Youhaiella tibetensis: one gene and its partner. The protein of the gene in region 1 interacts with the protein of each later gene in a pairwise test. Links are inferred from orthologs where the notes say so. Each region holds a gene or a part of one and is shown on either strand. Other genes may lie near its edges. The genes, in order: FNA67_RS05705 and FNA67_RS01540.

Evidence for each region.
Region 2: the proteins of FNA67_RS05705 (region 1) and FNA67_RS01540 interact in binary tests that used the Escherichia coli proteins (3 or more experiments, as listed by UniProt). The link is inferred for Youhaiella tibetensis from one-to-one orthologs.

The regions. Positions count from the first base shown.
Region 1 is NZ_CP041690.1:1,156,471-1,169,580, forward strand. The notes cover bases 9,633-12,851. They hold FNA67_RS05705 (bifunctional acetate--CoA ligase family protein/GNAT family N-acetyltransferase), read left to right. Parts: upstream 9,633-9,954; coding sequence 9,955-12,651; downstream 12,652-12,851. Other genes in these bases: trxC (thioredoxin TrxC), read left to right, coding at 9,633-9,830; FNA67_RS05710 (response regulator), read left to right, coding at 12,736-12,851. Outside these bases: FNA67_RS05660 (ABC transporter permease), read left to right, coding at 1-940; FNA67_RS05665 (ABC transporter permease), read left to right, coding at 937-1,800; FNA67_RS05670 (ATP-binding cassette domain-containing protein), read left to right, coding at 1,797-2,606; FNA67_RS05675 (ATP-binding cassette domain-containing protein), read left to right, coding at 2,603-3,358; FNA67_RS05680 (DUF1684 domain-containing protein), read left to right, coding at 3,445-4,248; FNA67_RS05685 (autotransporter serine protease), read left to right, coding at 4,379-7,012; FNA67_RS05690 (MarR family winged helix-turn-helix transcriptional regulator), read left to right, coding at 7,058-7,495; FNA67_RS05695 (FUSC family protein), read left to right, coding at 7,492-9,333; more of trxC, read left to right, coding at 9,396-9,632; more of FNA67_RS05710, read left to right, coding at 12,852-13,110. UniProt on the Escherichia coli protein: Catalyzes the acetyl-CoA-dependent acetylation of lysine residues of a large number of target proteins. Acetylates RNase R in exponential phase cells and RNase II.
Region 2 is NZ_CP041690.1:285,757-302,624, forward strand. The notes cover bases 5,342-8,081. They hold FNA67_RS01540 (DeoR/GlpR family DNA-binding transcription regulator), read left to right. Parts: upstream 5,342-6,176; coding sequence 6,177-6,986; downstream 6,987-8,081. Other genes in these bases: FNA67_RS01535 (bifunctional rhamnulose-1-phosphate aldolase/short-chain dehydrogenase), read right to left, coding at 5,342-6,004; rhaS (rhamnose ABC transporter substrate-binding protein), read left to right, coding at 7,030-8,022. Also shown: FNA67_RS01520 (DUF2937 family protein), read left to right, coding at 1-321; ahcY (adenosylhomocysteinase), read left to right, coding at 820-2,223; rhaI (L-rhamnose catabolism isomerase), read right to left, coding at 2,462-3,754; more of FNA67_RS01535, read right to left, coding at 3,905-5,341; FNA67_RS01550 (sugar ABC transporter ATP-binding protein), read left to right, coding at 8,200-9,705; FNA67_RS01555 (ABC transporter permease), read left to right, coding at 9,702-10,685; FNA67_RS01560 (ABC transporter permease), read left to right, coding at 10,734-11,732; FNA67_RS01565 (FGGY-family carbohydrate kinase), read left to right, coding at 11,729-13,099; FNA67_RS01570 (hypothetical protein), read right to left, coding at 13,103-13,333; FNA67_RS01575 (LacI family transcriptional regulator), read left to right, coding at 13,867-14,925; FNA67_RS01580 (hypothetical protein), read right to left, coding at 14,934-15,488; polA (DNA polymerase I), read right to left, coding at 15,501-16,868. UniProt on the Escherichia coli protein: Represses ulaG and the ulaABCDEF operon. Two ulaR binding sites have been identified in each promoter.

The DNA of each region.
Region 1 (13,110 bases):
GCTTGTTATCCTGGCACTGTCGCTGCTCATCGCAGCGGCGGTGCTCTTCGTCCTTCTCCGCCTCCTGCCGGGTGACCCGGCCAATGCCTTGCTCTCGGTCGGCGCATCGCCTGCCCAGATCGAGGCGGCGCGCCAGGAGGTCGGCTCCAACCTGCCGCTCGCCCAGCAGTTCGCCCATTTCGTCTCGAGCCTCGCCCGCTTCGACCTCGGCACGTCCTTCGTCAGCAAGACCCCCGTGCTCGCCGAAATCGGCAACCGCCTCTCGGTCACCATTCCCCTCACGCTGATGAGCTTCGTGCTGGCGCTGATCATCGCCGTTCCGCTCGGCATCATCTCCGCCGTCAAATCCGACAAGTGGTATGGCGGGGTCATCTCGATCGTCTCCCAGCTCGGCATCGCCATTCCGGTCTTCTGGGTGGGCATCCTGCTCGTCACCATCTTCGCGGTGAACCTCAAGCTCTTCCCGTCGTCCGGCTTCCCCCTCAAGGGCTGGAGCAATTTCGGCGCGGCGCTTTATTCGCTGCTGCTGCCCACCCTCACCATTGCGCTCGTCATGTCTGCCTCCTTGCTGCGCTACGTCCGCTCGGCCGCCCAGGACGTGCTCGGGAGCGACTATCTGCGCACCGCCCGGGCGCTCGGCGCCAGCTTCCCCGAGGCGCTGGTGCGCCACGGCATCCGCAACGGCTCGGTTCCGGTCATTTCCATCCTCGGCATCGAGCTGGCGACCGCCTTCCTCGGCGCCGTCGTGGTCGAAAAGGTCTTCGCGCTGCCCGGCCTGGGCTCGATGCTCCTGCTCGCCATCCAGCAGCGCGACTACCCCAACGTCCAGGGCGTCCTCTTCATCTCGACGCTTCTCGTCCTGCTCGTCGGCTTCTTTGCGGACCTCCTCCAGCGCATCATCGATCCGCGCCTGCGCGACAATCGGGCGAGGCCGGCATGACCACGTTCGAAGAAACCGCCGCGCTGCCGCCGGCCAAGGTCCGCACGCGCCGCTCCTTTACCCTCTGGCTTGGCCTGTTCCTCGTCGGCATCCACGTCGTCATGGCGCTGCTGACGCTCGTCTGGACGCCCTACGACCCGGGCAGCATGACCGGCGGGCGCCTCGCGCCACCCTCCTGGGAGCACTGGGCGGGCACCGACCGTCTCGGTCGCGACTTCTTCACCCAGATCATGATCGGCTCGCGCATTGCGCTGCAGGTCGGCATCGGTGCGGTGGCCATCGGTGCGGTGATCGGCGTCACCCTGGGCATGCTCGCCGCCTTTGCCACGCGTTTCCTCGACGACGCGTTGGCCGCCGCCCTCGACATCCTCATCGCGTTCCCGACCTTGCTGCTCGCCATGCTGATCGTGGCGCTGGGCGACAGCGCCAGCCTCGGCTCGGCTATCCTGGCGCTCGGCATCGCCATCTCGGCCATCGTGGCGCGCCTCACCCGCATTCTCGCCAAGCGTGTGCTCCAGCAGGACTACATCATCGCCTCGCGCACCTCGGGAACGTCCTGGCCCGGCATCGTCAGGCGGCACGTCCTGCCCAACATCTGGCCGACGCTTTCGGTCAACTTCGCGCTCCAGTTCGGTCTCGCCGTGATTGCCGAAGCCTCGCTTTCCTATCTCGGTCTCGGTGCCCCGCCGCCCAATGCCTCGTGGGGCCGTCTGCTCCAGGAAGCGCAGGGCACGGTCTACACCGCCCCCATCGGCGCCATCGCGCCCGGTATTGCGCTGGTCACCCTCGTCATCGGCGTGAACCTTCTCGCCGACGGCCTGCGCGACATCGGCGACCCAACCCGCAAGAGGTCGCGATGAGCCCCTTGCTCGATATCCGCAGTCTGACGCTCACCACCGGCGGTCGCCCGCTGGTGTCCGATCTCTCCTTCGCCATCGAGCCCGGCGCCCGCCTTGGCCTCATCGGCGAATCCGGTTCCGGCAAATCCCTCTCGGCCATGGCCGCCATGGGTCTGCTGCCGCGCAACATCGTGCCCTCCGGATCGATTCAACTGGACGGGCAACAGGTCATCGGCGCCCACGAGCGCGTGCTCAACCGCCTGCGCGGCCAGGCCGCCGCCGTGGTATTCCAGGAGCCGCTGACCGCGCTCGACCCGCTGCTCAAGATCGGCCGCCAGGTCGCCGAGCCGCTCCAGCGCCGCTGGACGCGCGAGGGGCGGCGCCTCGAGGGCAGGGACCTCCAGCGCGAGGTCATCGGCCTTCTCGAAGAGGTCTCCCTCCCCACCCCCGAGCGCATCGCCGCTTCCTATCCGCACGAAATCTCGGGCGGCCAGCGCCAGCGCGTTGCCATCGCCATGGCGCTCGCCTGCCGGCCCAAGCTGCTCATTGCCGACGAGCCGACCACCGCCCTCGACGTCACCACCCAGGCCGAGGTCCTCAAGCTCCTTGACAGGCTCGTGCGCGACAACGGCATGGCGCTGCTCTTCATCAGCCATGACCTGCCGGTCGTGGCCCAGATCGTTCAGGACGTGGTGGTGCTGCGCAAGGGCGTCGCCGTCGAGGCCGGGCCCGTGGCCGAAGTCTTCGCCCGCCCGTCCGATCCCTATACCCGCTCGCTGGTCGACGCCGCGCAGGCCTTCGACAAGGCGCTGGAGGGCGTAAAATGACCCTCGTTTCCGTCGAGAACGTGAGCTTCGGCTATGGCCGCGACCGCCTCGTGCTCAACGATGTCTCGCTCACGATCAGGCCGGGCGTCAGCATCGGCCTCGTCGGTGAGAGCGGCTCGGGCAAGACCACCCTCCTGCGACTGCTCCTTGGGCTCGGCAAGCCCTCCTCTGGCCGCATCCAGTTCGGCGACCAGACGCTCGAGGCGGGCAACGCCGCCTTCATGCGCAGCTACCGGCGCAATGTGCAGGCCGTGTTCCAGGATCCGTATTCCTCGCTCGACCCGCGCCAGACGGTGCAGGGCATCGTCTCCGAGCCGCTGCAATCGCTGCGCATTCCCGGTGACCACCGCCAGATGGTGGTGGCGGCGCTCCAGTCCGTGGGACTGGAGGGCGACGTCCTCGGGCGTTACCCGCATGAATTCTCTGGCGGTCAGCGCCAGCGCATCGCCATAGCGCGTGCCATCGTCGCCCGCCCCCAGCTCGTCCTCGCCGACGAAGCCGTGAGCGCCCTCGATCTCTCCACCAAGGTCCGCATCGTCGACCTCTTCAAGGAGCTCGCCGCGCAGGTGACATTGCTCTTCGTCTCCCACGACCTGGGGGTGGTCGCGGCGCTGTGCGAGGAGATCGTGATTTTGGAGCGCGGACGCATTGTCGAAAGCGGCAGAACGCACGAGATACTGAAAAGCCCGCAGCATCCCTATACGCGAGCCTTGCTGGCCAGCGTGCCGCGGATGCCGGAGCTGACGACTTAGCCCGCCCCACCATGCGACTTTCCCGGCTGGACCGCGGCCTGTCGCTCGAGTTTGACGGTGCGGAGAGTGAAACGAGGACCACTGAAATGACCGACTATCTCACCCAACTGGACGCGTGGAAGGCTCATCGGCTTGAACGGCTCAAGGCAGCCGACGGTTGGCTCAACGTCATCGGCCGGTATTGGCTCGAGAACGGCACCGTGAGCGTCGGTTCGGCCCACGACAACGACCTCGTCCTCTCGGCCGGGCCGGCCCATGTCGGCACCGTCACGCAGGATGCCGAAGGCGTCACCTTCACTCCGGCCGAAGGCATCGAGGGGCACGAGAACGGTCCGGTCCGCCTCAAGCTCGACAAGCATCACCCGCCGCGCTTCCATGCCGGCTCGCTCCTGCTCGAAGTCACCACCCTCAACGGCCAGCACGCCCTGCGCGTCCGCGACAGCGCTTCGACCGCCCCGGCCGACTTTCCGGGCATCCCCTATTATCCGGCCGATCCGAGCTGGCGCATCGTCGCTGATTGGCAACTGCTCGATACGCCCATCACCATGACTGTCGACACGGTTCTCGGCATCCCGACCGAGGTCACCGTCACCCACAAGGCCGTTTTCCAGCACGATGGCCAGACCTACGAGATCATTGCCACCCACGGTTCGGCCAAGTCGCCGCAATTCGTCATCAAGGACCCGACTTCGCGGACCGACACCTATCCTGCCTCGCGCTTCCTCTTCGGCGAGGACGTGACCGACAGCTCGATCGTTCTCGACTTCAACAAGGCCATCAATCCGCCTTGCGCCTTCACCGAGCACGCCGTCTGCCCGCTGCCGCCTCCGGAGAACGTGCTGCCTTTCGCCATCACGGCGGGCGAGAAGCGCATCGCCAACAGCCACTGAGCGCCCGGACAGGCCGGCTTGACCGTGAGGCGGGCATAACGAATTATGCCCGCTATTGCGGGGAAGTCATTTGATCAAGGTGTATTGGGCACGCCGGCTCGGCGCGATGCTTGTGTTGGGAGCCGTCTCTGTGACGGCTGCTTTGGCTTTCGAGCCGACCGACCCGGAATACTGGCGCACGCCCGAGTTTCAGGCGCAGATCGGGCTCGACTACATCTACGCGCAGGACGCCTATGCCCTGGGCCTTGATGGCACCGGCGTCAATATTGGCCTGCTCGATACCGGCATCGACATGTCGCACCCCGAATTCGCGGGGCGCAGCTTCTCGGGTTGGGCGCTCGACGGAGTGCTCTGGAGCCGTGATGGCAACGGCCACGGCACCATGGTCGCCTCGGTGCTGGCGGCAAACCGCGATGGCGTCGGCATGCATGGCGTCGCGCCCGGCGCCCGTTTGCTGGTGGCCTCCGATCTCAACAGTCGCGGCGAGTTTGACGAGCAGGCGTTAGTCGGCGGCGTCAACTGGCTGATCGACCAGGATACCGACTTCATTCTCTACGAACTCGGCCACACCGGCTTTCCTGTGGTGGATTACACGCTCGCCGATGCTCACGATACGCTTGGCATGCCATTGCTCGATGCCTTCCATCGTGCCACCGACGCCGGCATCGTCATAATTGTCCCCACCCACAACCAGTTCTTCGATGACCCGAGTCTCGAGGCCGGGCTGCCCTCGCTCTTTCCCGAACTCGAGGACAACTGGCTTGCCGTCTCGGGCTACTATTACGGCAACAAGTGCGGCGTGGCGAAATACTACTGCCTGACCGCGCCGGCTGAGGATATTCGGGTCGCCGCTGCGGGTGGCGGCTATGAGAACGTCTGGGGCACGTCCTTTGCCGGCCCCCATGTCGCGGGCGTGGCGGCGCTGGTCAAGCAGCGCTATCCCTACCTTACCGCCAACCAGATCAAGCAGGTCCTGCTTGGCACCGCCTGGGACGAGAACGGCGACGGCGTCGATGACCAATTCGGCTACGGCTTGCTGCAGGCATGGGCCGCAGTGCGCGGGCCGGGCAAGTTCGACTGGGGCGATTTCCACGTCGTCCAGCCTTCGGGCGTCAGCTCCTGGTACAACGCCATTTCCGGCGCCGGCGGCCTGATCAAATCGGGTGAGGGCGCCCTGATCCTGCGTGCCGACAACACCTATACCGGCCCCACGCGCGTTGATGGCGGCGACCTCGTGATCGAGGGATCGATCGCCTCCAATGCCTTCGCCGATCCCGGCGGCGTCCTGACGGGCGACGGCACCATCGATGGCGCAGTGGAGAACCGCGGCACGCTCATGCCCGGCTGGGGTGCAGACGGCGGAACCCTCACCATTTCGGGCAACTACGATCAATACGCGGATGCCTCGCTCCTGGTCTATGTCGGCGGTCGCTTCGGCGTCAGCCACGCCGCCATCCACGGAGCTGCTTCGCTCGACGGCACGGTGGAGGCGCGCGTGCTCGCAGGTGGCTACCAGGGCGACGCCGAGCATGAAATCCTGCGCGCCGACCTCGGGCTCACGGGCCAGTTCGAGGGCGTCACCGACGACATGGCTTTCCTCGATACGCAACTGCGGTACGACCCCGACGCCGTCTATCTCGGCGTGCGGCGCAACGGCGTCACCTTCACCAGCTTCGCCGGCAGTGCCAACGGGGCAGGGGCCGCCGGCGCCATCGAGGCGCTGGGCGTAGGCAACAGCCTCTTCGATGCCGCCGTAACGCTCTCGACTGCCGACGCTGGCGCCGCCTTCGAGCAATTGTCCGGCCAGAAGCAGGCTTCCACCGCGACTGCATTGGCCGATGCGGGAAGCCTCGTCGGCTCGATGGCCAACGATCGCCTGCGCTCGGCCTTCGGTTCGGCGGGCGCGGTCGAGGTTCCCATCATGTCCTATGCCGATGGCGGGACGCCGCTGATGGTCTCGATGGATTACCAGGGACCCGCCTTCTGGACGAGTTCGCAGGCGGCGTGGGGAAGCGGCGATGCCATGAGCCGGTTCAGCGCCGGCCAGCTCGTTGGCGTCGATGCCCCGTTCGGTGACTGGCGGCTCGGCGCGCTGGCTGGGGTCGGCCTCACCTCGACCAGTTCGAGCACCGCCAGCCTCAAGGGCACCGACTACCATTTCGGTGTCTATGGCGGCACCAGTTGGGGCAGCCTCGCGCTGCGCAGCGGCGCCTCCTTCTCCCATCATGAGCTTGAGACCAGCCGCAGCGTCACGGCAGGGGGCCTCGATCAGACCCTCACCAGCAGCTACGGCGGCAACACCGCCCAGGCCTTCGCCGAACTCGGCTACGGCATTGAAGCGGGCGACCTGCATTTCGAGCCCTTTGCCGGGCTCGCCTATATGAACGTCTGGACCGATGGCTTTGCCGAAACCGGCGGTTCCGCCGCACTTTCGGGCAGCGGCACCACGCTCTCGGCGTTGTTCACCACCATCGGCCTCAACGCCCACACGCGTATCGTCATCGGCGAAACCGAGGCGGTGGTGCGCGGCTCCGCCGGCTGGCGCCATGCCTTTGGCGACGCGCCGGTCTCCACCCAGGCATTTTCCGGCAGCGGCTCTTTCGCCGTCACCGGATCGGAGATCGACCGCGACGTCGCGCTCCTCGAAGCGGGCGTCGACTTCCCGATCAGCGCCAGCGCCACCGTCGGACTGACCTACGGGGGGCAGCTATCCGCCAAGTCTCACAGCCATGGCTTCAAGGCGGAACTGCGCGTTGATTTCTAGATGAGATAGTTTGCATATCAAACTATCTCATGATACATCCGTTGCATGACCTCCCCCAGACATCGCTTTGGCATTGCCTTCATGCAACTCGCCCGCCAATGGCGCCGCGCCGTCGATGCGCGCCTCGCCGAAGCGGGGTTGACCGACGCCACCTGGTCGCCGCTCGTGCACCTGGACCACCGGCCCGACGGCGTGGTCCAGAAGGATCTGGCGCACCTGGTCGGCATCGACGATTCCAGCCTGGTCCGGCTCGTTGACCTTCTCGAACAGCGCCAGCTCATCGAGCGCAGGGTCGACGAGCAGGACCGGCGCGCCAAGCGCATCGTCCTGACCGATATCGGCAGGACCGCCGTGCGCGACATCCGCAAGACCCTTCACGCCGCCGAAGCGGAAATGCTGGCCGGCCTCGGTGACGAAGAGATTGCCGCCATGCTCGACGCCTTCGCCCGGATCATGGCCAACGCCCAAGAGGCGCGACCGTGAGCATTCTGGAAAGAGCCGAGGCGCTCGGCTTCGATCTGCCGCGCCTGCGCTACGGCCTGCGCACCGCCCTTGCCGCGTTCCTTGCCCTCCTCGCCGCCTGGGCACTGGGCCTCGAACACCCGCAATGGGCCGCGATGACGGTCTGGGCCGCGTCCCAGCCTGTGCGCGGCATGCTGGTCGAAAAGAGCCTCTTCCGCGCCGCCGGGACGGCTGTCGGCGTAGCCGCGGGACTGCTGCTCATGCTGGCCTCGGACGGGCAGACGGCGATCCTCGTCGTCGGCCTCGCCCTTTGGGTGGGCCTCTGCGCCGGAGCCGGCAACGTGCTGCGCGGCTTCATGTCCTACGGCACGATCCTTGCCGGATTTTCGGCTGCGATGGTGACGCTCCTGAGCACCGCGCACCACGATTCCATCCTCCTGCTCGGCTACGACCGCCTGATGACGGTTCTCGTCGGCGTCTTCGTCGCCCTGCTCGTCGGGCTCATCTTCACGCCCGCTTCGGCCGGAGACTACGAGACCTCGGCCAGCCGGCTCACCGGCCGCCTTCTCGATGAGATGGCCCGCCCGCCAGCCGAACGCAGCCTCGGCGAACAGAAGGCCATTCTCTCGGAGGCCGCCCTCATCGAGGAAGCGCTCGATCCGCATGCCGCCGGCTCGCTCAATGCCCGCCGGGCGGCGCATGCGGTCCGTGCGCTGGTCCTGGCGCTGGTATCCGGCCTCCTCTGGTTGCGGGGGCCGGAGGCCCAGAGGATTGATGGGGAGGCACGTGGCCGGCTCGGGGAGGGCGCTGCGCTGGACGCGGCCCGTTATCCCGAAGTTGCAGCGGTCCTCCAGGCCATCGGCATCGCCGTCGATGGCCTGGGCAACCGTCCGGTTGCCGAACCGCACATGCGTCCTCCAGTGGTTCTGCACCGCGACTGGCGCGGTGCCCGCGCCGCCGCCATCAGGGCTAGCGCCACGATGCTGGCCATCGGCCTCGTCTGGGTCCTGACCGGCTGGGAGGCGGTGCCCTATGTCCTCCTGGGCACCTCGGTGATGATCACGATCTTTTCCACCTTCGATGACCCTGCCGGCATCCTCAAGGCGGTCTTCGCCGGCCAGGTCTTCGGCGCCATCGCGGCGCTGGCCTGCCGCTGGCTGCTCTGGCCGCTGGCAGACAGCGAACTGACCATGCTGCTGATGATGGCCCCGTTCATCGTCTCGGGCGCATTCGTGCTGTCGAACCGGCGCACCATGCCTGCCGCCCCCGACTATGCCATGGTCTTCCTGCTGCTCTCCCAACCGGTGCTGCCGCTCTCGGGTAGCTTCGGCCAGTCGGTTTCCACCGCGCTCGCCGTGGTCGCCGGTCCGCTGATCGCGCTGGCGGCTTTCAGGCTCATCTACCCGATCGATCCGGCCCGTCGCCTCCAGGCGCTCATCGCCGCCATGGTGCGCGAACTCGAGGAAATGGCGCGCGGCGACGCCCAAATCCGCGGCGATCGCTGGCGCATGCGCCTCAACCACCGCCTCCTCAGGCTCGTGCGCTGGGTCGAAAAGACCCGCAAGGGCGATATCCCCGCCTTCGAAGGCAGCTTCGCCGTTCTCGCGCTCGGCAGCGCCATAGCGCGCCTGCGCGATCTGCAATCGCAGTCCGATCTGGATCCGGGCGCCAGCCGGGCCGCGCGCGTCGCATTGGCCCGGAGCGCCACGGTGGGCGTCGCGCCCGACCGAGCCGCCCGATCGCTCGAACGCGCGGCCGCGCGCCTGGGCGCCACGGGCGACGCCGAACTCATTGCCAATGCCGCCCGGCAGGTCGCGTCCAACGCCTCGTTCTTCCGGCTGGCGGGCGCCGCCGCCTGATCCTCTTGCGCCAGGCCGCAATCGGAACCACCTAATGGGCATGTTCAGATTGGATATCGACCATGGCTAACGAAGAACGTGTCGTCTGCGTGCATTGTGGTGCCGTCAACCGCGTACCCGCCGGGAGTAATGCCGATGCGGCAAAATGCGGCCGCTGCGGCGAGCCGCTGTTCGAAGGCAAGCCTGCCGATGTTGCCGCCGCGATGGTTGACCGCCAGATGACCAAGGGCACCCTGCCGGTGGTGGTTGACGTGTGGGCGCCCTGGTGCGGACCCTGCCGCATGATGGCCCCCGAATTCGAGAAAGCCGCCCAGGTCGGCGAACCGGGGATGCGCTTCCTCAAGCTCAATTCCGACGAGCATCAGGAAATGGCGGCCCGGTTCGGCATCCGCGGCATCCCCACCATGCTGTTGTTGCGCGATGGCAAGGAAGTCGCGCGCGTCTCGGGCGCCATGACCTCCAACCAGATTCTGGGCTGGCTGGCCCAGAACCGCTAGCGGGCCAGCATCTCCGGCAGCGGCGAGGGCGCCCACGCGGCGCCCTTTTTCATGACCCTCTGGCGTCTCGCCCGGATCGGGCTTAGCGTCGATTCAACAACTGAGCCTTCGACGAGGACGATCCATGACGATCCGCAATCTCGCCGGAACCTTGCGGCCTGCATCCGTGGCCGTGATCGGCGCCTCCATTCGCGAAGGTTCGGTGGGCCGGGTGGTCATCGAAAACGCGCTCGCGGGCGGCTTCTCGGGTGATGTCTATCCGGTCAATCCGAAATACCAGGAGATCGCCGGCCAGCGTTGCTACGCGCGCGTCGCCGACCTGCCAAAGCCGCCCGACCTCGCAGTGATCGCCACGCCCGCCGCCACGGTTCCCGGTATCGTCGCCGAACTGGGTGAGTGCGGCGTTCCTGTAGCCGTCGTTCTGGCCGCCGGCTTCGATCAGGACGGGCTGCGCCAGAAGCTGCTCGATGCCGCGCGCCCGCGCATGGTCCGCATCATCGGCCCCAATACCATCGGCTTGCTGGCGCCGCAGGTGCGGCTCAATGCCAGTTTCGTCCACATCTCGCCCGAACCCGGCCGGCTCGGCCTCATCTCGCAGTCGGGCGCCATGGTCTCGTCGATCATCGATTGGGCCGTGGCTGAAAATATCGGCTTCTCCCAGATCTTCTCTCTCGGCGACATGTCCGATGTCGACGCTGCCGATTGCCTCAATCTCCTCGCCGAAGACGCCCGTACTGCCGCCATCCTTCTCTATCTCGAATCCATCCCCGCGCCGCGCAAGTTCATGTCCGCCGCGCGTGCGGCGGCGCGGCTCAAGCCGGTCATCGCCGTCAAGCCGGGACGCCACGCCCAGGCGGCGGCCGCTGCCCGCACCCATACTGGCGCGCTCTCCGGTTCCGACCGCGTGGTCGAGGCTGCCCTGCGCCGGGCCGGTATCATCCGCGTCAACGACCTCGAGGACCTGTTCTCCGCCGCCGAGATCACTGCGCGCTTCCACCCGCTTCGCCGTGGCCGCACTGCCATCGTCACCAATGGCGGCGGGGCGGGCGTGCTGGCCGTCGATCACCTTATCGATCGCGATTGCGAACTGGCCGAGCACCAGCCCGAAACGCGCGCCGCGCTCGACGCCGTGCTGCCGCCGACCTGGTCTCACGCCAACCCGGTGGACATCATCGGCGATGCGCCGCCCGAGCGCTACGCCTCGGCGGTCTCGGTCGTCGCCAGGGATTCCGGCGTCGATGCGCTGCTGGTCATGAACTGCCCCACCGGGCTCTCGTCTTCGAGCGGCGCCGCCACGGCGGTGGCAGCCCTGGTCGAGGATGGTCTGGTCAATGGCAAGCCCGTGCTCGCCTGCTGGCTGGGCAAGGCCACCGCCGAGCCTGCCCGGGCATTGCTGCAGGCCTCCGGCATCGCCAGTGTCGATACACCCGAAGCGGCCGCCGAGGCGGTCGCTCTCCTCACGCGCTGGTCGGCCCTGCGGCAGCTGGTCGAGCGCGTTCCCGCCAACACCGTGCAGTTTCGCATCGACCGCCTGGCCGTCGCCCGCATCCTGCGCACCGTGGCCGACGAGGGGCGCTCGCTGCTGACCGAGACCGAGGCCAAGGCCGTCGTCGGCGGCTATGGCATCCCGGTGCCCGAAATCGCCGTGGCCGGCGATCCTGCCGAAGTCGAGGCTGCCGCCGCCAGGCTCCTCGTCGATCACCGCGCCGTGGTGGTGAAGCTGCTGTCGCGCGCCATCTCCCACAAGTCAGATGTCGGTGGCGTCGTCCTCGATATCCGCTCGGCCGCCGACGCCGGGGCCGCCGCCCGCGCCATCCGCGCCCGGCTCGAGAAGCTCGGCACCCAGCATCAGATCGATGGCTTTTCAGTCCAGCCGATGATCCGCCGCCCCGGGGCCGAGGAACTGATCATCGGCCTCAATGTCGATCCCATCTTCGGTCCGACCGTGCTCTTCGGGGCGGGCGGGGTGGCGGTGGAAGTGCTCAAGGATACCGCCATCGGCCTCGTGCCGCTCGACGAAGTGCTGGCCGGCGACCTCATCGACCAGACGCGCATCAGCCGGCTGCTCGCCGGCTACCGCGACGTGCTCCCCGCCAACCGCTTGGCCATCGAGCAGGCCCTGATCGGCCTCTCGCAACTGGCCATCGATTTTCCCTGCGTGGTGGGTGCCGACATCAACCCGCTGCTCGCCGACAATGACGGGGTCATTGCCCTCGATGCGCGGGTCGAGATCGATCCGGCGCGCATCGACGAAAAGGGCCCGAGCAAGTGCCTCGCCATCCGTCCCTATCCCTCCGGCTGGGAAATGCGTGCCAAGGTCGGGGAGCGTTCCTTCCTCATCCGGCCGATGCGGCCGGTCGATATCGATCTCTACCCCGCCTTCACCGAGCGGATGGACCCGGAGGACATGCGCCTGCGCTTCCTCATGCCCACCCACCAGATCCCCCACGACATGCTGATCAACTTCACCCAGCTCGACTACGATCGCGAGATCGCCTTCGTCGCGCTGGAGGAGCCGGGCGGGGCAATGGCGGCGGTCGTGCGCTACTCGGCCGACCCCGATCACGAGCGCGCCGAATTCGGCATCATCGTGCGCAGCGACCTCAAGGGCCTGGGGTTGGGCAAGATCCTGCTCGGGCGCCTCATCGCCTACGCGCGGGTGGAGGGCATCAAGCGGCTCGATGGCCTTATCCTGCGCGAAAATTCCGGCATGCTGCACCTCGCCACCCGGTTCGGCTTCAAGCCCGATCATGAGCCCCCCGAGTCCTCCCTTGTGCGCACCAGTCTCGACCTGACGCTCGATCACGAACCGGTCGCCTGACGGCGCCCTTGTGGAAAACCTGTTGAAAACCCTCCGGCTTTCCGCTTGAGTGGCGAGGGGACAGGCTCTTACTCGGAGGCGGCGTTGAGTAACCTGGACGTCCCGGCGCGCAACACCAGGGCCTTGCTGCTGGTGGAAGACGAGCCGTTGATTGCGGCTGGCATCGCCGAGTTGCTCGGAGAGCACGGCTACGAATTCGTACAGTCGGCCTATACCTACGCGGAAGCCGAGGAGGCGGTAGGGAGCGGGCGGTTCGATGGCGCCATCCTCGATGTCATGCTCGCCACGCGCTACGTCTGGCCCATCGCCGCGGCCCTGCGCGACAGGGGCACGCCCTTCCTGTTCCTGACCGGCCTTGAAGCGGGGAGCATAGACGAAGCGTTCCGCGACGCTCCGGTGGTCTTCAAGCCCTTCACCGAGCATGAGCTCGTCAGCAAGCTCAACGCCCTCATGTCATTT
Region 2 (16,868 bases), 880 kb from region 1 along the record:
CGCTACGTCGCCTCGCCCGACGGCTTCCTCAAGGACCGAGGCGTGAGCATGGAGCGCACCTTCCTGCGCTACGCCGACCTGCGGACCGTGCTCGCCCAGGTCGAGGGCGCCGACGCGCTCGAACGCCTGCGGCTCCTGCCCGAATATCTCGACACCGAGATCGGCAGGCGCACTCTCGAGAACTTCAAGCCGGCCGTCCCCGTCACCGCCGAAGGCTTCCTCTATGCCGGCTTCGGCTTCCTCCTCGGCTACACCCTCGTCTCCGCGCTTGTCTCCCTCCTGACCCTCCCCTTCCGCCGCCGCCGCGTCATCTATCGCTAGTCCCACGTCGGCGCGCGAAGGGAGCCGAGGCCAGGCTGGCGCCATGATCAGCGCCATCGCCTCGTCCGGCGGGGAGCCGGAAGACTTATCCCCGCATTTCCCACCCGTGAGAGAATCCGGAAATCCCCACCGCACCGGGCGGACTGCAGAGCGACCAGCGGCGGTGGGGACAGCCGGGCGTGCGGGGGCGTCGCTTCCCCTGCATGGGTCCATGGGACGCTGCTCGAATCCGGGGCTCGACGATCAAGCCGGCCGGAACGGGGCATTCGATCGCCAGGTCCTCAAAATCCCGGCGCCCCGAGGCGGAATGCGTCTCATCTATTGTATCCCCATCGAGGCGGATTCCGCCTCGGGGCCCGCCCGACCAATCGCAACCGCCCGGCTCCTGCCGCGCGGCCGCTCCTGCTGCAGGATATAAAGCTTTCTTTATATCCCCTGTTGATCGTGACGCCCCCGCCGCGTATAAGGCCGACAAACATTGCCACAAGCGGAGTTCCCATGAGCGCGTTCACGGACTATTCGGTCAAAGACATTTCCCTGGCCGATTTCGGCCGCAAGGAAATCGGCATGGCCGAGATCGAAATGCCCGGCCTGATGGCCATCCGCGAGGAGTTCGCCGCCGGCCAGCCGCTCAAGGGCGCGCGCATTGCCGGCTCGCTCCACATGACCATCCAGACCGCCGTGCTCATCGAGACGCTGGTGGCGCTCGGCGCCCAGGTCCGCTGGGTGTCGTGCAACATCTTCTCGACCCAGGACCACGCCGCCGCCGCCATCGCCGCCGCCGGCATCCCGGTCTTCGCCCACAAGGGTGAAAGCCTCCAGGAATACTGGGACTTCACCGACCGCATGATGGATTGGGACGGCAAGGGCGAGACGCCCAACATGATCCTGGACGACGGCGGCGACGCCACCATGCTCGTCCTCACCGGCGCCAAGGCCGAAAAGGATCCTTCGATCCTGGACAAGCCGGGCAACGAGGAAGAGGAAATCTTCTTCGCCACCATCAAGAAGCGCCTGGCCAAGGACCCGACCTTCTATTCGCGCATCCGTGCCGCCATCAAGGGCGTCTCCGAGGAGACCACCACGGGCGTGATGCGCCTCTACCAGCTCCAGGAAAAGGGCGAGCTGCCCTTCCCCGCCATCAACGTCAACGACTCGGTCACCAAGTCCAAGTTCGACAACAAGTACGGCACGCGTGAATCGCTGGTCGACGCCATCCGTCGCGGCACCGACGTGATGCTGGCTGGCAAGGTCGCCATCGTCTGCGGCTATGGCGATGTGGGCAAGGGCTCGGCGCTTTCGCTGCGCGGCGCCGGCGCCCGCGTGCTCGTCACCGAAGTCGATCCGATCTGCGCACTCCAGGCCGCCATGGACGGCTACGAGGTGGTAACCCTGGCCGATGCCGCGCACCGCGCCGACATCGTCGTCACCGCGACCGGCAACAAGGACATCGTTACCGTCGACGACGTGCGCAAGATGAAGGACATGGCCATCGTCTGCAACATCGGCCACTTCGACAACGAGATCCAGGTCGAGGCGCTGCGCAACTTCAAGTGGACCAACGTCAAGCCGCAGGTCGACCTTGTGGAACTGCCCTCGGGCAACCGCATCGTGCTGCTTTCGGAAGGCCGCCTGGTCAACCTCGGCAACGCCACCGGCCACCCCAGCTTCGTGATGAGCGCCTCCTTCTCCAACCAGACCCTGGCCCAGATCGAACTGTGGACGAACGGGCAGAACCTGGAAAAGAAGGTGCACGTGCTGCCCAAGCACCTGGACGAAAAGGTCGCCGAACTGCACCTGGCCAAGCTCGGCGCCAAGCTCACCAAGCTTTCCAAGAACCAGGCCGATTACATCGGCGTCCAGGTGGATGGCCCGTTCAAGTCGGACCAGTACCGCTACTGAGTTCTGCGAACAGCGAATATGACAGCGCCCCGGACGAAAGTCCGGGGCGTTTGCTTTCTGAACTTATCCCCTTGCTCCGACGCGGCCCGATACTCGGACAGATCCGCCAGCGCAGGGAACCCACCGTGCCGCCAACTCCGCGCTCAGTATTCGAGCCCCGAACGCGCTTCGCACCCACCACCTCGCCCCCTCGGGGAGAGGTCGCCGCGCAACGGCGCACCGAGCGGGCGGTTCTGCCTCAAACAATCCCGCTCGATCCCGGCGCCACTTCCGGCCGGATCTCAGCCACCCGCGCCCGATACCCCGCCGCCCGATACGTCGCGATCGGATCGACGGCGCCGTTCTTCTCGAGCCGCGCCATGGCCAGGATCGGCTCCACATCCGTCCGGAACGCCGTCTTGAGCGTCTGCGTCGCCGCCAGCGCGTCATTGGCATCCTGGAAGCCGGCCAGCGCCTTGCGGTCGACCAGCAGTGCATTGGCGTAGTTCCGCTGCACTTCGGCCGCCGAGAGGATGAGGCTTTCGATCGGGTCGGTCACGTTGTGGCTCTGGTCAAGCATGTGAGCGGGATTGAAGCCCTTGGCGCGGCGCTCCTCGGCCGAGACCAGTTCGTTAAAGACCAGGAACAGCCGGTAGGGATCGATGGAGCCGGCGTCGAGGTCGTCGTCGCCATACTTGGAATCGTTGAAGTGGAACCCGCCGAGCTTTCCGAACTGGATCAGCCGCGCCACGATCATCTCGATATTGACGTTGGGCGCATGATGCCCGAGGTCGACAAGGCAGAAGGCCTTATCCCCCAGTTCCGTCGCGATGATATAGTTCGTTCCCCAGTCCTGGACGACGGTGGAATAGAATGCCGGCTCGTACATCTTGTGCTCGGTGAAGAGCCGCCAATCCTCGGGGAGGTCGGCATAGATCACCTTCATCGCCTCGAGATAGCGCTCGAACTGGCGCGTGAAGTCAGCCTGGCCGGGGAAGTTCGAGCCGTCGCCGATCCAGACGGTGAGGGCCTTCGAGCCCAGCACCTTGCCGATCTCGATGCATTCCAGGTTATGGTCGATGGCCTGCTGACGGGTCGCCGCATCGGTGTGCGAGAGCGAGCCGAACTTGTAGGAAAGCGGCTGGCCCTTGGCGTCCGAAAACGTGTTCGAATTCATGGCGTCGAAGCCGAGGCCGAAACGGGCTGCGCTTTGCTTGAGGCGATTGGGGTCGGCCTTGTCCCACGGAATATGCAGCGAGACATTGGGGGTGGCGCGGGTCAGCTGGTTGATGACGGCGCAGTCCTCGAGCTTGTCGAAGATGTCGCGCGGCTCGCCCTTGCCCGGAAAGCGCGCGAACCGCGTGCCGCCCGTGCCCACGCCCCAGGACGGAACGGCCACGTGGAAGGCCGCCACCTTGTCCTTGATCGTATCGATCGAAATTCCCCGCCGGTCGAGGCGCTCGCCCAGCGAGTCATAGTCGCGGCGAAGATCGATCTCGCGGCGGGCATTCTCGGCGTCGACCACCGACTGGTCGATGAGTTGGTCGGTCATGTTCTCCCCCGTGTTTTGCATGTGGCCCCACCCCACCTTGTTCCCTCCCCATCAGAGAGGAGGGAGACCTGCTGGCGCGATCTCTCCTCGGGGCCTCCCTCCCCCTTGTGGGGAGGGATTGAGGGTGGGGTGACCGCCCCACCCGATACGTTACCGCGTAAACGACTGCGCGTTGCCGGCGTCGACATTGATGATGTTGCCGGTCGACTTCGCCGACATGTCCGAGGCCAGGAAGTAGATGGCCTCGGCGATGTCTTCGGGGAAGACCGAGCGCTTGAGCATGGAGCGCTGGCGGTACATTTCCTCAAGACCATCCTTGTCGGTCTTGTAAGTCGAAGCGCGCTGTTCGAGCCATTCGCCGGCCCAGATCTTGGAGCCGCGCAGGACCGCATCGGGGTTGACCACGTTGACGCGTATCTGGGCTTCGGCCCCTTCGAGGGCGAGGCAGCGGGCGAGGTGGATCTCGGCGGCCTTGGCGGTGCAATAGGCTGCGGCGTTGGGCGAGGCGGCAAGGCCGTTCTTGGAGGCGACGAAGACGACGTTGCCGCCGATCTTCTGCGCCCGGAACAGCTTGAACGCCTCGCGCGACACCAGGAAATAGCCGGTGGCGAGGATGTCCATGTTCCGGTTCCAGAGCGCCAGCGACGTCTCCTCGATGGGAGCGGACGAAGCCAGCCCCGCGTTGGAGACGAGGATATCGAGACCGCCGAATTCGACCACGGCGTTGGCGAAGCCCTTGAGGACCTCCTCCTCGCGCGTCACGTCGAACTTGACCGGCCGGACGAAATCCTTGCCGAACTTCTTGCCCAGTTCCTCGGTGGCTGCGGCAAGCGCAGCATCGTCGATGTCGGCGATGACGACGCAGGCGCCCTCGTTCATCAGGCGATAGGCGGTGGCCTTGCCGATGCCGCCGGCGCCGCCGGTGATGAGGGCAACCTGTCCGGCCAGCGATTTCGGCTTGGGCATGCGCTGGAGCTTGGCTTCCTCGAGCAGCCAGTACTCGATGTCGAAGGCTTCCTGTTCGTCGAGCCCCTGATAGGTCGAGACGGTCGAGGAACCGCGCATGACGTTGATGGCGTTGACGTAGAACTCGCCCGAAATGCGCGCCGTGGCCTTGTCCTTGGCAAAGGTGAACATGCCCACGCCCGGCATCAGGTAGACCACCGCATTGGGGTCGCGGATGGCGGGGGAATTGTCGTGCCTCGAGCGCTCGTAATAGGCGGTGTAGTCGGCGCGATAGGCGGCGACGTCATCGCCGAGGCGCGCCACGACGGCATCGACGTCCGGATTGGCCGGATCGAACTCGATCACAAGGGGACGGATCTTGGTGCGCAGGAAGTGGTCGGGGCAGGATGTGCCGAGCGCGGCGAGCGGGCGCAGATCCTTCGAGTTGACGAATTCGAGCACAGCCGGGCTGTCGTCAAAATGACCGAGCTTGTGGCTGTCTTCCGAGATCAGCCCGCGAATCTTGGGCATGATCTTGGCGGCGACGGCGCGGCGCTCGTCAGCGGGCAGCGACTTGACGGCTTCGCCGCCGAAAATGGCCTTGCCCTCGGTCTTCTTCTCCAACCACTCGATGGCCTGGTTGATGACCGCGATCGTGGTCTCGTAGCACTCCTTGGGCGTGTCGCCCCAGGTGAAGAGCCCGTGGCTTTCAAGAATGACGCCCTTGGCCTCGGGATGTTCGAGGCAGAATTTTTCGAGCCAGAGCCCGAGTTCGAACCCCGGGCGCTTCCAGGGCAGCCAGCCGATGGCGTCGCCGAAAATCTCCTGGGTGAGCGCCCTCGAATCCTTGCTCGCGGCGATGGCGATGATGGCATCGGGGTGCATGTGATCGACAAAGGGATGCGGCACATAGGCGTGCAGCGGCGTGTCGATGGAAGCGGCGCGCGGATTGAGGTTGAAGGTAGCGTGCGGCAGGTAGCCCACCATCTCGTCTTCGTGCTCGAGGCCGCGATAGAGGCCCTTGAGGGCCCGGAGCTTGTCCATGTAGAGCGTGGCGAAGCCATCGAGCTTGATCGAGGCACTGTCGCCGCCCGAGCCCTTGACCCAGAGCACTTCCACCTGCTCGCCGGTCAGCGGGTCCTTCTCCATGATCTTGGAGGAGGTATTGCCGCCGCCGTAATTGGTGACGCGCTTGTCCGACCCCAGGATGTTGGAGCGATAGACCAGTCGCTCCGGCTCGGTCATGCCGGCAGCTCTGGCGTCATCCCATAGGTTGGCGAGGCGCGCGGGCGCGTTCGTGGACATTAGCTCCTCCCCGGAAGTCTGTTCTTTACGTCACAAGCCATAAACATCTGGAGGCTGTCAATCAGAAACGATCAAAACCAGTCAGCACCGCTGACACATGATCGAAACTGAGCTTTTGTTGATTGACAATGATCGAAATTGGTGTGACCAAATCAAGCCAGGGAGAAGAAACTTGCACGAAAGCGAACGCCACAGGGTGATCCTGGCCGCGGTGCAGACGCGGTCCGTCGCAACGGTGAGCGATCTCGTCGAGATGACGGGAACCTCCGAGGCGACGATCCGGCGCGACATCGCGGCGCTGCACGTGCAGGGCAAGCTTCGGCGCGTGCGCGGCGGCGCAGAAGCGGTCAATCCGCCTCGCCAGGGCGGGCTCATGGGCCGGCCGTTCTCGGTCAACGAGGGCATCAATCTCGGCCTCAAGCGCGCCATCGCCAAGGCGGCGGTGGACCTGTGCAAGGATGGCGAGCCCATCATCATCAATGGCGGCACCACGACCTTCCAGATGGTGCACTACCTGGTGAACCGGCGCATGCAGGTCTTCACCAATTCCTTCCCCATTGCCGAGCACCTGCTCCATCACTCCAAGAACTCGGTGATGGTGCAGGGGGGCACCATCTATCGCGAGCAGAACATCATTCTCTCGCCCTTCGACAATGATGTGTCGCGCCACTTCTATGCGCGAAAAATGTTCATGGGCTGCCAGGGCCTGGGAGCGCATGGGCTGATGGAAGCCGATCCGCTGCTCGTTCAGGCCGAACTCAAGCTCATCAGCCAGGCCGATGAACTCATCATCCTGGCAGACTCTTCGAAATTTTCCGGCAAATCGAGCCTCATCCTGTGTGGGCTCGACCGGATTACCACGGTCGTCACCGATCGTGGCATCCGCGACGAAGACCGGCAGATGCTGGAAACGGCGGGCGTCGGCCTCATCGTGGCTGAGACTGGTAGTCAGACTATCGAGGAGGCGTCACCGGCCGCCTAACGGCGGGTCGCCTCGTAACGCCAAGGCTCAATGGGAGGAATCAATGAGCTTTCTGAAGAAACTGGGCATCACCACGGCCCTGGCAGCGATCCTGCTGGCCTCGCCCGCAATGGCGCAGACCAAGATCGCCCTCGTGGTCAAGTCGCTCGGCAACGGCTTCTTCGATGCCGCCAACAAGGGCGCCGAAGAGGCGGCCAAGGAACTCGGTGACGTCGAAGTCATCTATACCGGCCCGACCAAGGCCACGGCCGAAGCCCAGATCGAAGTCATCAATTCGCTGATCGCCCAGCAGGTCAACGCCATCGCCATCTCGGCCAACGATCCGGACGCGCTGGTGCCCGTGCTCAAGAAGGCCATGGATCGCGGGATCACCGTGATCTCGTTCGACTCGGGTGTGGCTCCGGAAGGCCGCCAGCTCCACCTCAACCCGTCCGACACCAACCTCATCGGCGAAACCATCATCAAGCTGGCCGCCGACTACCTGCCCGATGGCGGCGACGTCGCCATTCTCTCGGCTTCCTCGACGGCGACCAACCAGAATGCCTGGATCGAAGCGGCCAAGAAGGTGCTGCCGGAGAAGTTCCCCAAGATCAACCTCGTCGCCACCGTCTATGGCGATGACGACTCGGCCAAGTCCACCGACGAAGCCAAGGGCCTGATCGCGAGCTACCCGAACCTCAAGGCCATCATCGCCCCGACCACGGTCGGCGTCGTGGCAGCCGCCCAGGTGGTGACCGACCAGAACCTGATCGGCAAGATCAACGTCACGGGCCTGGCCCTGCCGTCCGAGTTCAAGAAGTTCATCGACAACGGCGCTTCGCAGGCCGTGGCGCTCTGGAACCCGATCGACCTGGGCTACTCGGCCATCTACCTGGCCCACGACCTCGCCGTTAAGGGCGACAAGGCCGAGCCCGGCGCCAAGCTCTCGATCGGCCGCATGGGCGAGATCACGCTCGATGACACGAACTCGGCCGCCATGGCGCCTCCGTTCACGTTCGACAAGAGCAACATCGACGAATTCGCCAAGATCTACTGATCCCTTGTGACCCCGGGCCGGCGGGAGGACACTCCCGCCGGTGCCTTTGGCCGACCCCCACCTTTCGCTCGCTCCAGCGTGGACGCTAGTCAGGTGGCACGATCTCTCGATGCTCCCTCCCCTTGTGGGGAGGGCAGGGGGTGGGGGTGAGCCAAGAGCACCAGGCCAACCAGACGCATGACCAATCCCGCCCTGACCTTGACCGGCATCTCCAAAAGCTTCCCCGGCGTGCGCGCGCTCAACGGGGTCTCGCTCGAACTCGTCCCCGGCCAGGTCACCGCCCTGATCGGGGAGAACGGCGCCGGCAAATCCACGCTGGTCAAGATCCTCACCGGCATCTACCAGCCCGATGACGGCGAGATCGCCATCGGCGGCAAGCCGGTCACGCTCCCCACCGCCCATGCCGCCTTCGAGCACGGCATCACCGCCATCCATCAGGAGACCGTGCTCTTCGAGGAAATGAGCGTTGCCGAGAACATCTTCCTTGGCCACGTGCCGCGCACCCGCCTGGGCCTTATCGACTGGGGCAGGATGCGCCGGGAGGCGCGGGCAATCCTGGACGACATGGGCGCCGGCCATATCGACGAATACGCCCCCTTGAAGGATCTCGGCATCGCCAACCGCCATCTGGTGGGCGTCGCACGCGCCATGTCCATCGACGCCCGCATCGTCATCATGGACGAGCCGACCGCCGCCTTGAGCCAGAAGGAAATCGAGGACCTCTTCGTCCTCATCGATCTCCTGCGCGAGGACGGCAAGGCCGTGCTCTTCATCTCGCACAAGTTCGACGAGATCTACCGCATCGCCGATCGCTATACCGTCTTCCGTGACGGCGAGATGGTGGGCAAGGGTCTCATCCGCGAGACCAGCCAGGGCGAGATCGTCAGGCTCATGGTCGGCCGCTCCGTCGACCAGATCTTCCCTGAAAGGACCGTATCGATCGGCGAGCCTGTGCTCACGGTTTCAGATCTCTCGCACCCGACCGAATTCGACGCCATCTCGTTCGAGTTGCGAAAGGGCGAAATCCTCGGTTTCTACGGCCTCGTCGGCGCCGGCCGCAGCGAGGTCATGCAGGCGCTCTTCGGCATCACCCGGCCCTCGCGCGGTACCATCGCGCTCAACGGCAAGCCGGTCTCGCCGCGCTCCCCCGCCGAGGCGGTGGACGAGGGCATAGTCTACGTGCCCGAAGAACGCGGCAAGCAGGGCGTCGTCATCGGCATGCCGATCTTCGAGAACGTCTCGCTGCCATCCCTCGGGCGCACCTCGAGGAACGGCGTCCTGCGGCTCGCCGAGGAATTCAAGCTGGCGCGCACCTATACCGAACGGCTCGACCTGCGCGCCTCTTCGCTCAGCCAGGATGTCGGCACGCTCTCGGGCGGCAACCAGCAGAAGGTGGTCATCGCCAAGTGGCTGGCCACCAGCCCCGAGGTCATCATTCTCGATGAGCCGACCAAGGGCATCGATATCGGCTCGAAAGCGGCCGTGCACGAATTCATGGGGGAACTGGTGGCCCAGGGGCTCGCGGTAATCATGGTCTCGTCCGAACTTCCCGAAATTCTGGGCATGTCCGACCGTGTCGTCGTCATGCGCGAGGGGCGAATGGTGGCCGAGTTCGACAATACCGGCCTTTCGGCCGAAACGCTGGTGCGCGCTGCCGCCGGCATAGCGGAGCAGGCGGCATGAAATCGCTCCTGCGCTATCGCGAAATCTGGCTGCTGGCCGCCATCGTCGCCCTCATCGTCGCTGTCGCCTTCCGACGTCCGTCCTATGCCAGCTTCGGCAACCTGCTCGACGTCTTCAACAACACCTCGCTCCTGCTGATCCTCGCCATGGGGCAGATGGTGGTAATCCTGACGCGCTCGATCGATCTCTCGATGGCCGCCAACCTGGCGCTCACCGGCATGATCGTCGCCATGATCAACGCCGCCTTCCCGGCCTTCCCGGTGCCATTGCTGATGATCCTCGCGGCCCTCATCGGGCTTGGTCTGGGTGCCTTCAACGGGCTGCTCGTCTGGAAGCTCAATATCCCGGCGATCGTCGTGACCCTGGGCACGCTCACCATCTATCGCGGCACGACCTTCCTGGTTTCGGGCGGCAAGTGGGTCAACGCCGATCAGATGAGCCCCGATTTCATCGGGCTGACGCGTTATCTCATCATCGGCCAACCGCTGCTCTCCTGGCTCGCCCTCGTCATCATCGTCGTCTTTGTGGTGCTCATGACCCGCACCAATATCGGCCGGGCCTTCTACGCCATCGGCATCAATCCCACCGCCGCCGTCTATGCCGGGATCGATGTGGGCCGCACCAAGTTCATCGCCTTCGCCATTTCGGGCGCCATCGCCGGGCTCTGCGGGTACCTCTGGGTCTCCCGCTACGTCATCGCCTCTGTCGAGATCGCCAACGGCTACGAACTCAACATCATCGCCGCCTGTGTCATCGGCGGAGTCTCGATCGCCGGCGGCATCGGCACCGTGGCGGGCGCCGCCCTGGGCGCCCTGTTCCTGGGCGTTATCAACTCGGCCCTGCCGGTCATCAACATCTCGCCCTTCTGGCAGATGGCCATCTCTGGCGCCGCCATCATCCTGGCGGTGATCTTCAATGCCCGCAGCGAGAGAAAGCACGGGCGGATCATCCTGAAGAGCCAGGAGGTGGGACATGGTTGAGTTTGCAAAGGCCGCATCCCCCGCCGGCACCATCGGAGGCGTTGCCCAATGAACGAAGTCCGCAACGTCCGCCACATCCCCGATCGCCTCGATAATCCCCTGCGCTCGGCCATCTTCTCCTGGGAAGCGCTGCTGATTGTTGTGGCGGTGGCGATCTTCCTCGCCAACAGCTTCGCCTCGCCCTATTTCCTAAACGCCTGGAGCCTTTCGGACCTCACCTTCAACTTCACCGAGAAGGCGCTGATCGCCCTGGCCATGGCGCTCCTCATCATCTCGGGCGAGATCGATCTTTCGGTCGCCGCCATCATCGCGCTGGCTTCCACCACCATGGGGCTGGCCCTTCAGGCCGGGGTCGATACTCCGGGGCTCGTTGCCATCGGCATCCTCACCGGCCTCGTTTGCGGGGCTTTCAACGGCTTTCTCGTCACCGCCCTCAAGCTTCCTTCCATCGTCGTCACCATCGGCACGATGAGCCTCTTCCGCGGGATTTCCTTCATCATCCTGGGCGACCAGGCCTTCAAGGGCTACCCGGAAAGCTTTGCCTTCTTCGGGCAGGGCTATGTCTGGTGGGTGGTCTCGTTCGAGCTTGTGCTGTTCCTCGTGTGCGCGGTGATCTACTATTTCCTCCTGCACCGGACCAATTTCGGTCGGCGAGTCTTCGCCATCGGGAACAATCCGGTAGCGGCGCAGTTTTCGGGCGTGAGGGTGGCACGGATCAAGTTCGTGCTATTCTGCCTGACGGGCCTGATGAGCGGCATCGCTTCGGTGCTGCTGACCAGCCGTCTCGGCTCCACGCGCCCCTCGATTGCGCAGGGTTGGGAACTTGAGGTGATTACGATGGTCGTGCTTGGCGGCGTCAACATATTGGGGGGATCGGGCTCGATCCTGGGCGTGGTTATCGCCGCCTTCATCATGGGCTTGGTGACGTTCGGGCTGGGCCTGCTCAACGTGCCGGGCATCGTCATGTCCATCTTCATCGGCGCGCTGCTGATCCTCGTGATCGCGCTGCCGATCGTCTATGGCATGCTCAGGCGGAGCCGCGCGTGAGCGGCAAGCGTTTCATCGGCGTCATCGACATCGGCAAGACCAACGCCAAATTCGCGGTGGTCGATTTCGAGACGCGCTCGGAAATCGCCGTCCGCAAGGCGCCCAACACGGTGCTAAACGACGGCCTGTATCCACATTTCGACATAGATGGCCTCTGGCGGTTCCTGTCCGCCTCGATAGCCGAGCTCAACAAGCTCCATCCGCTCGATGCGCTCAGCGTCACCACCCATGGCGCCTGCGCGGCGCTGGTCGACGAGGAGGGCAACCTGGCCCTGCCGGTGCTCGACTATGAATTCGCCGGTCCCGACGAGTTCGACGAAGACTATGCCGAGGTCCGCCCGCCCTTCTCCACCAGCTTCACCCCGCCCCTGCCGGGGGGGCTCAACCTAGGCAAGCAGCTCTTCTGGCAATCGCGCAAGTTCCCCGAGGCGTTCGCGCGCACCAAGTGGATCCTGCCCTATCCGCAATACTGGAGCTTCCGCCTCACGGGCGTAGCGGCTTCCGAGATCACCTCGCTGGGCTGCCACACCGACCTCTGGAACTTCGAAACCGACCTCTATTCGGACCTGGTCCTGCGCCAGGGCTGGCTCGACAAGATGCCCGAAGTGCTGCCCGCCTCCGACCCTCTCGGGCCGATCAACCCGGCGCTGGCCGAGGAACTGGGCCTGCGCCCGGGCATGCCGGTCTATTCGGGCATTCATGATTCGAACGCCTCGCTCCTGCCGCACCTGCTCTCGCGCACCCCGCCCTTTGCCGTGGTCTCGACCGGCACCTGGGTCATCGTGGCGGCGCCGGGCGGCGACCTCATGCATCTCGACCCACACCGCGATTGCCTGGCCAATATCGATGCCTTCGGCAAGCCGGTGCCCTCGGCCCGCTTCATGGGTGGACGCGAGTTCTCGCTCCTGACCGAAGGGCGCGAAGCCACCCCGTCCGACCTCACCATCCGCAAGGTCATCGACGGCGCCATCATGCTGCTGCCCTCGGTGGTCGAGGGCTCGGGCCCGTTCCCGCAGCGCCAGGCGAGTTGGACCCATCCGCGCGAGGGGCTGGACGATGAGACGGCCTTCACCGTCGTCTCGTTCTATCTGGCGCTGATGACGGCCGAATGCCTGGCCCTGGCGGGTGCGGAAGGGGATATCGTGGTCGAGGGGCCGTTCGCCGCCAACCACACTTATTTGCGCATGCTCGAATCGGCCGCGTGCCGGCCGGTGGTGCCGAGCCACGGCAGCGCTACGGGCACGGCCATCGGCGCCGCCATGCTGGCGCGCATGGAGGCCGGGCACGTGGCCGAGGACGGGGTTCTGGATGCAGATCCGGACATGACTCGCTACGCCTGGCGCTGGCGCCAGGCTCTCAATCAGTAAGCTTCAAAGCGAATCGTCGCCGAAATCGCCGGTCTTTCCGGCGATTTCGCTGGCCGCGATGCGGGCGGCCTCGACCGTTTCGAACGTATGCCCGTCAATGCCGAACACCGGGAACTTGACGGCGAGGAACTTAAAGCCCTCGGCTTCAGGCACGACGACGCCCAGGGGCTCCCCGGAAACTTCGATGACGATCGGCCGCTGGGCCGTGGACTTGGAAAACTTTGGCTGCTGCATAATAAACTCCACTCACGCCGCTTGAGGGACGTGGTGCCAGTATCGGATTTGGAAGACGATCTAGTGACGAGAGGTCACATTCGTTTGGATCGGCTACACCACGATACGGCGCCCGCTACCGTAATTCGGGTTCGGGCTTGGAGTTTGGCTACGCGACGAAGGCCGTGATGCTGAACTGACAACAATTTCATGTTCGCCTCCGTCCGTTGGTCGCGTTGATATCGGATGCCACTTTGGCAAGTTCAAGGCCGCAACGCAATCAGACTTTTGATGAAATCGCGCGACCTGAGGATGGCGAACATAAACGCCTTGCCCCGATAAGGCGAGCTTAATTCTACCAATTCAGTCAGGAAAAGCGGAACAACCAACTCCAGGCCCTTGCCGATCCTGCCGCCAGAACGCACCGGCTCGCGCGAGGTTCCTCATTAGACGAAAGGCGCATTCGGCCGCGCCGGACCTCGCCTTGCAATCGATTGCGGCTTCTGGTGTTGTACCCCGCTGGCGGATCGAGACCCCTTCGGGGCCGCAAGCCTATGGAGAATGTGGTGTCCGATACTGAACAGCGCGAGCCCAAGCGCGCCAGGCGTGGCGTGCCGCCCTCGGGCAAGCCGACCCTGCGCACCATCGCCGAGATGACGGGCCTGGCCATCACCACCATCTCCCGCGCCCTCAACAACGCCCCCGAACTGAGCCAGGAAACCCGCGAGCGCGTCCAGAAGATTGCCGCCGAGATCGGTTACCTGCCCGACCGCGCCGCCCTGCGCCTCAAGACCGGACGCACCCACGTCGTCTCCCTGATTCTCGATCCGCACGATGAAATCCTCGGCTTCGGCCAGTCCATGGTCAACGGCCTCACCGCCGCGCTGCGCGGCACCGCCTATCACCTGGTCATCACGCCCAATTTCATCGGCGACAGCCCGCTCGATCCGATCCGCCACATCATGCGCAACCGCATGGCCGACGGCATCATCTTCTCGCGCACCGAGCCGGAAGACGCGCGGGTAAAACTCTGCCTCGAGCAGAACTTTCCCTTCGTCTCGCACGGCCGCACCGAACTGCCCGTGGCGCACCCTTACGTCGATTACGACAACTACGCCTTCGCCTATGCGGCAGCCAGGCGCCTCGTCTCCAAGGGCCGGCGCAAGCTCACCATCATCCTGCCGCCGCCAAAGTTCACCTTCGGCAACCACCTGCGCGCCGGCTTCCTCGATGCCGTCAGGGAAGGGGGCGTCGACCACGAGATCGACGACGCCCTGACGCTGGACAACACTGCCGAAGAGATCCGCACCCGCGTCATCGCCCGCATCGACCAGCCCGGTGCCCCCGACGGCTATGTCTGCTCCGGCGACGCCGCCGCCCTCGCTGTCATGGCCGGCATCACCGACGCCGGCAAATCCATCGGCCAGGACATCGACGTCGTCGCCAAACAGACCTCCGGCATCTTCTCCCTGGTCCGCCCGAAGGTAGACGCCATCTACGAAGACACCGCCCTTGCCGGCGAACAGATGGGAAAATTGCTGCTGAGGCGGATTGCAGGCGAGCCGGTGGAAGATCTGCAATGGCTGGACAAGCCGCGGGTGGATTGGCGGTAGCCTCGCTTCTACAGCGCCATCTCTAGATTGTCGGCTGTGAGGGCAACAGGTATGGGACGCACTCGAATAAAAACGAATGCTTCGGTAGGATCATCGGAAGCCAAATAGGTGCCCGTAGACGCCGTTAAAGACAAAACAGCATTGTCGTCCTCGAGCAAGCTATACCATCGCTGCCCCGACACCTCATCACGAGTCTCATCGACGTTCGGTACCCTCAATGCATCTGTGATGCGTTTGATTCGGTTATCAATATCACCAGCAACAAGGACGGATTTCTGCGCCGGAAACCCTGTAAGCAACTGGATCTCGAGACTAACGCAGATCCCAATATGCCGTCCGTAGAACGGGATGAACGTGCATCCCGCACGGGCCCGGCGAAAATCTGGCGCCCCGGCCGCAAAATCACTGTCTTCCCAGTCCTTCAGGATAGTGAAGGGAGCCTTGCCCCACAGCTTTTCAAGCTGCCTATGAAATGCCTCTCTCATACGCCAAATCGCGTCGAGATTGCCCGACGTACGTTTTTGCCCAGGCACTCTCCCTTGATAGGTCAGGATTATCTCCATTAAGCTCTCGCCCTAATGCGCCTCATCCCAATTATGCGCCGCGTGTGCATCCACCTTCAGCGGTACCGTCAGCCTCACGGCCGGTTCCGCTGAGCTCTCCATGATCCCCGCGATCACCGGCATCGCCTTGTCCTCGGTGCCCTTGTCGACCTCGAAAATCAGTTCGTCGTGGACCTGCAGCAGCATGTCGGCTTCGATGCCGGCCTTTTTCAGCGCCGGCTCCATCTTGACCATTGCGCGGCGGATGATGTCGGCGGCCGAGCCCTGGATGGGGGCGTTGATCGAGGCGCGTTCCACGAACGCGCGTTCGGCGGGGTGCTTGGAATTGGCGTTGGGGAACTGCACCTTGCGCCCGAAAATGGTTTCCACGAACCCGTCCGCCTTAACCCGCCGGCGCATCTCGTCCATGTAGTCGCGAATGCCCGGGAAGCGCTTGAAATAGGTCTCGATATAGTCGCCCGCTTCCGCCCGCCCGATGCCGAGCTGGTTGGAAAGCCCGAAGGCCGAAATGCCGTAGATGATGCCGAAATTGATGGCCTTGGCCCGCCGCCGCACTTCGGACGGCATGCCCTCCACCGGCACCCCGAACATTTCGGAAGCCGTCATCGCGTGAATGTCGAGCCCTTCCTCGAACGCGTCCTTGAGCGCCTGGATATCGGCGATATGGGCCAGCACGCGCAGTTCGATCTGGCTGTAATCCGCCGAGATCAGGATTTTACCGGGGCTCGCCACGAACGCCGTACGGATCTTGCGGCCATCCTCAGTGCGCACCGGAATGTTCTGCAGGTTCGGATCGTTCGAGGAAAGCCGCCCCGTCAGCACCGAGGCCTGGCTGTAGCTCGTATGCACGCGCCCCGTGCGCTCGTTGATGTAGCTGGGCAGGGCATCCGTATAGGTGCCCATGAGCTTGGTGAGCTGGCGCCATTCGAGCACCGCCTTGGCCAGCGGCACCCCTTGCAGCGCCAATTCGTCCAGCACATCGGCGCCCGTCGCCCATTGCCCGGTCTTGGTCTTGGTGCCGCCGGGCAGCCCCATGACGCCGAACAGGATATCGCCGAGCTGCTTTGGCGAACCGAGATTGAACGGCTGCCCGGCCAAAGCCTGCGCCTCCGCCTCGAACGCCGCCGCGCGCTGGGCGAAATCGCCCGAAAGCCGCGAGAGGATCTGCCGATCCACCGAAATGCCGCGCCCTTCCATCCGCGCCAGCACCGGCGCCAGCGGACGCTCCAGCGTCTCGTAGACGACCGTCATGTTCTCGGCTGGCAGGCGCGGTTTGAGCAGCGTCCAGAGCCGCATGGTGAGGTCGGCATCTTCCCCGCCATAGCGGGCTGCCGCCTCGATATCGACTTCCGCAAAGGTCTTCTGCGATTTGCCGGTGCC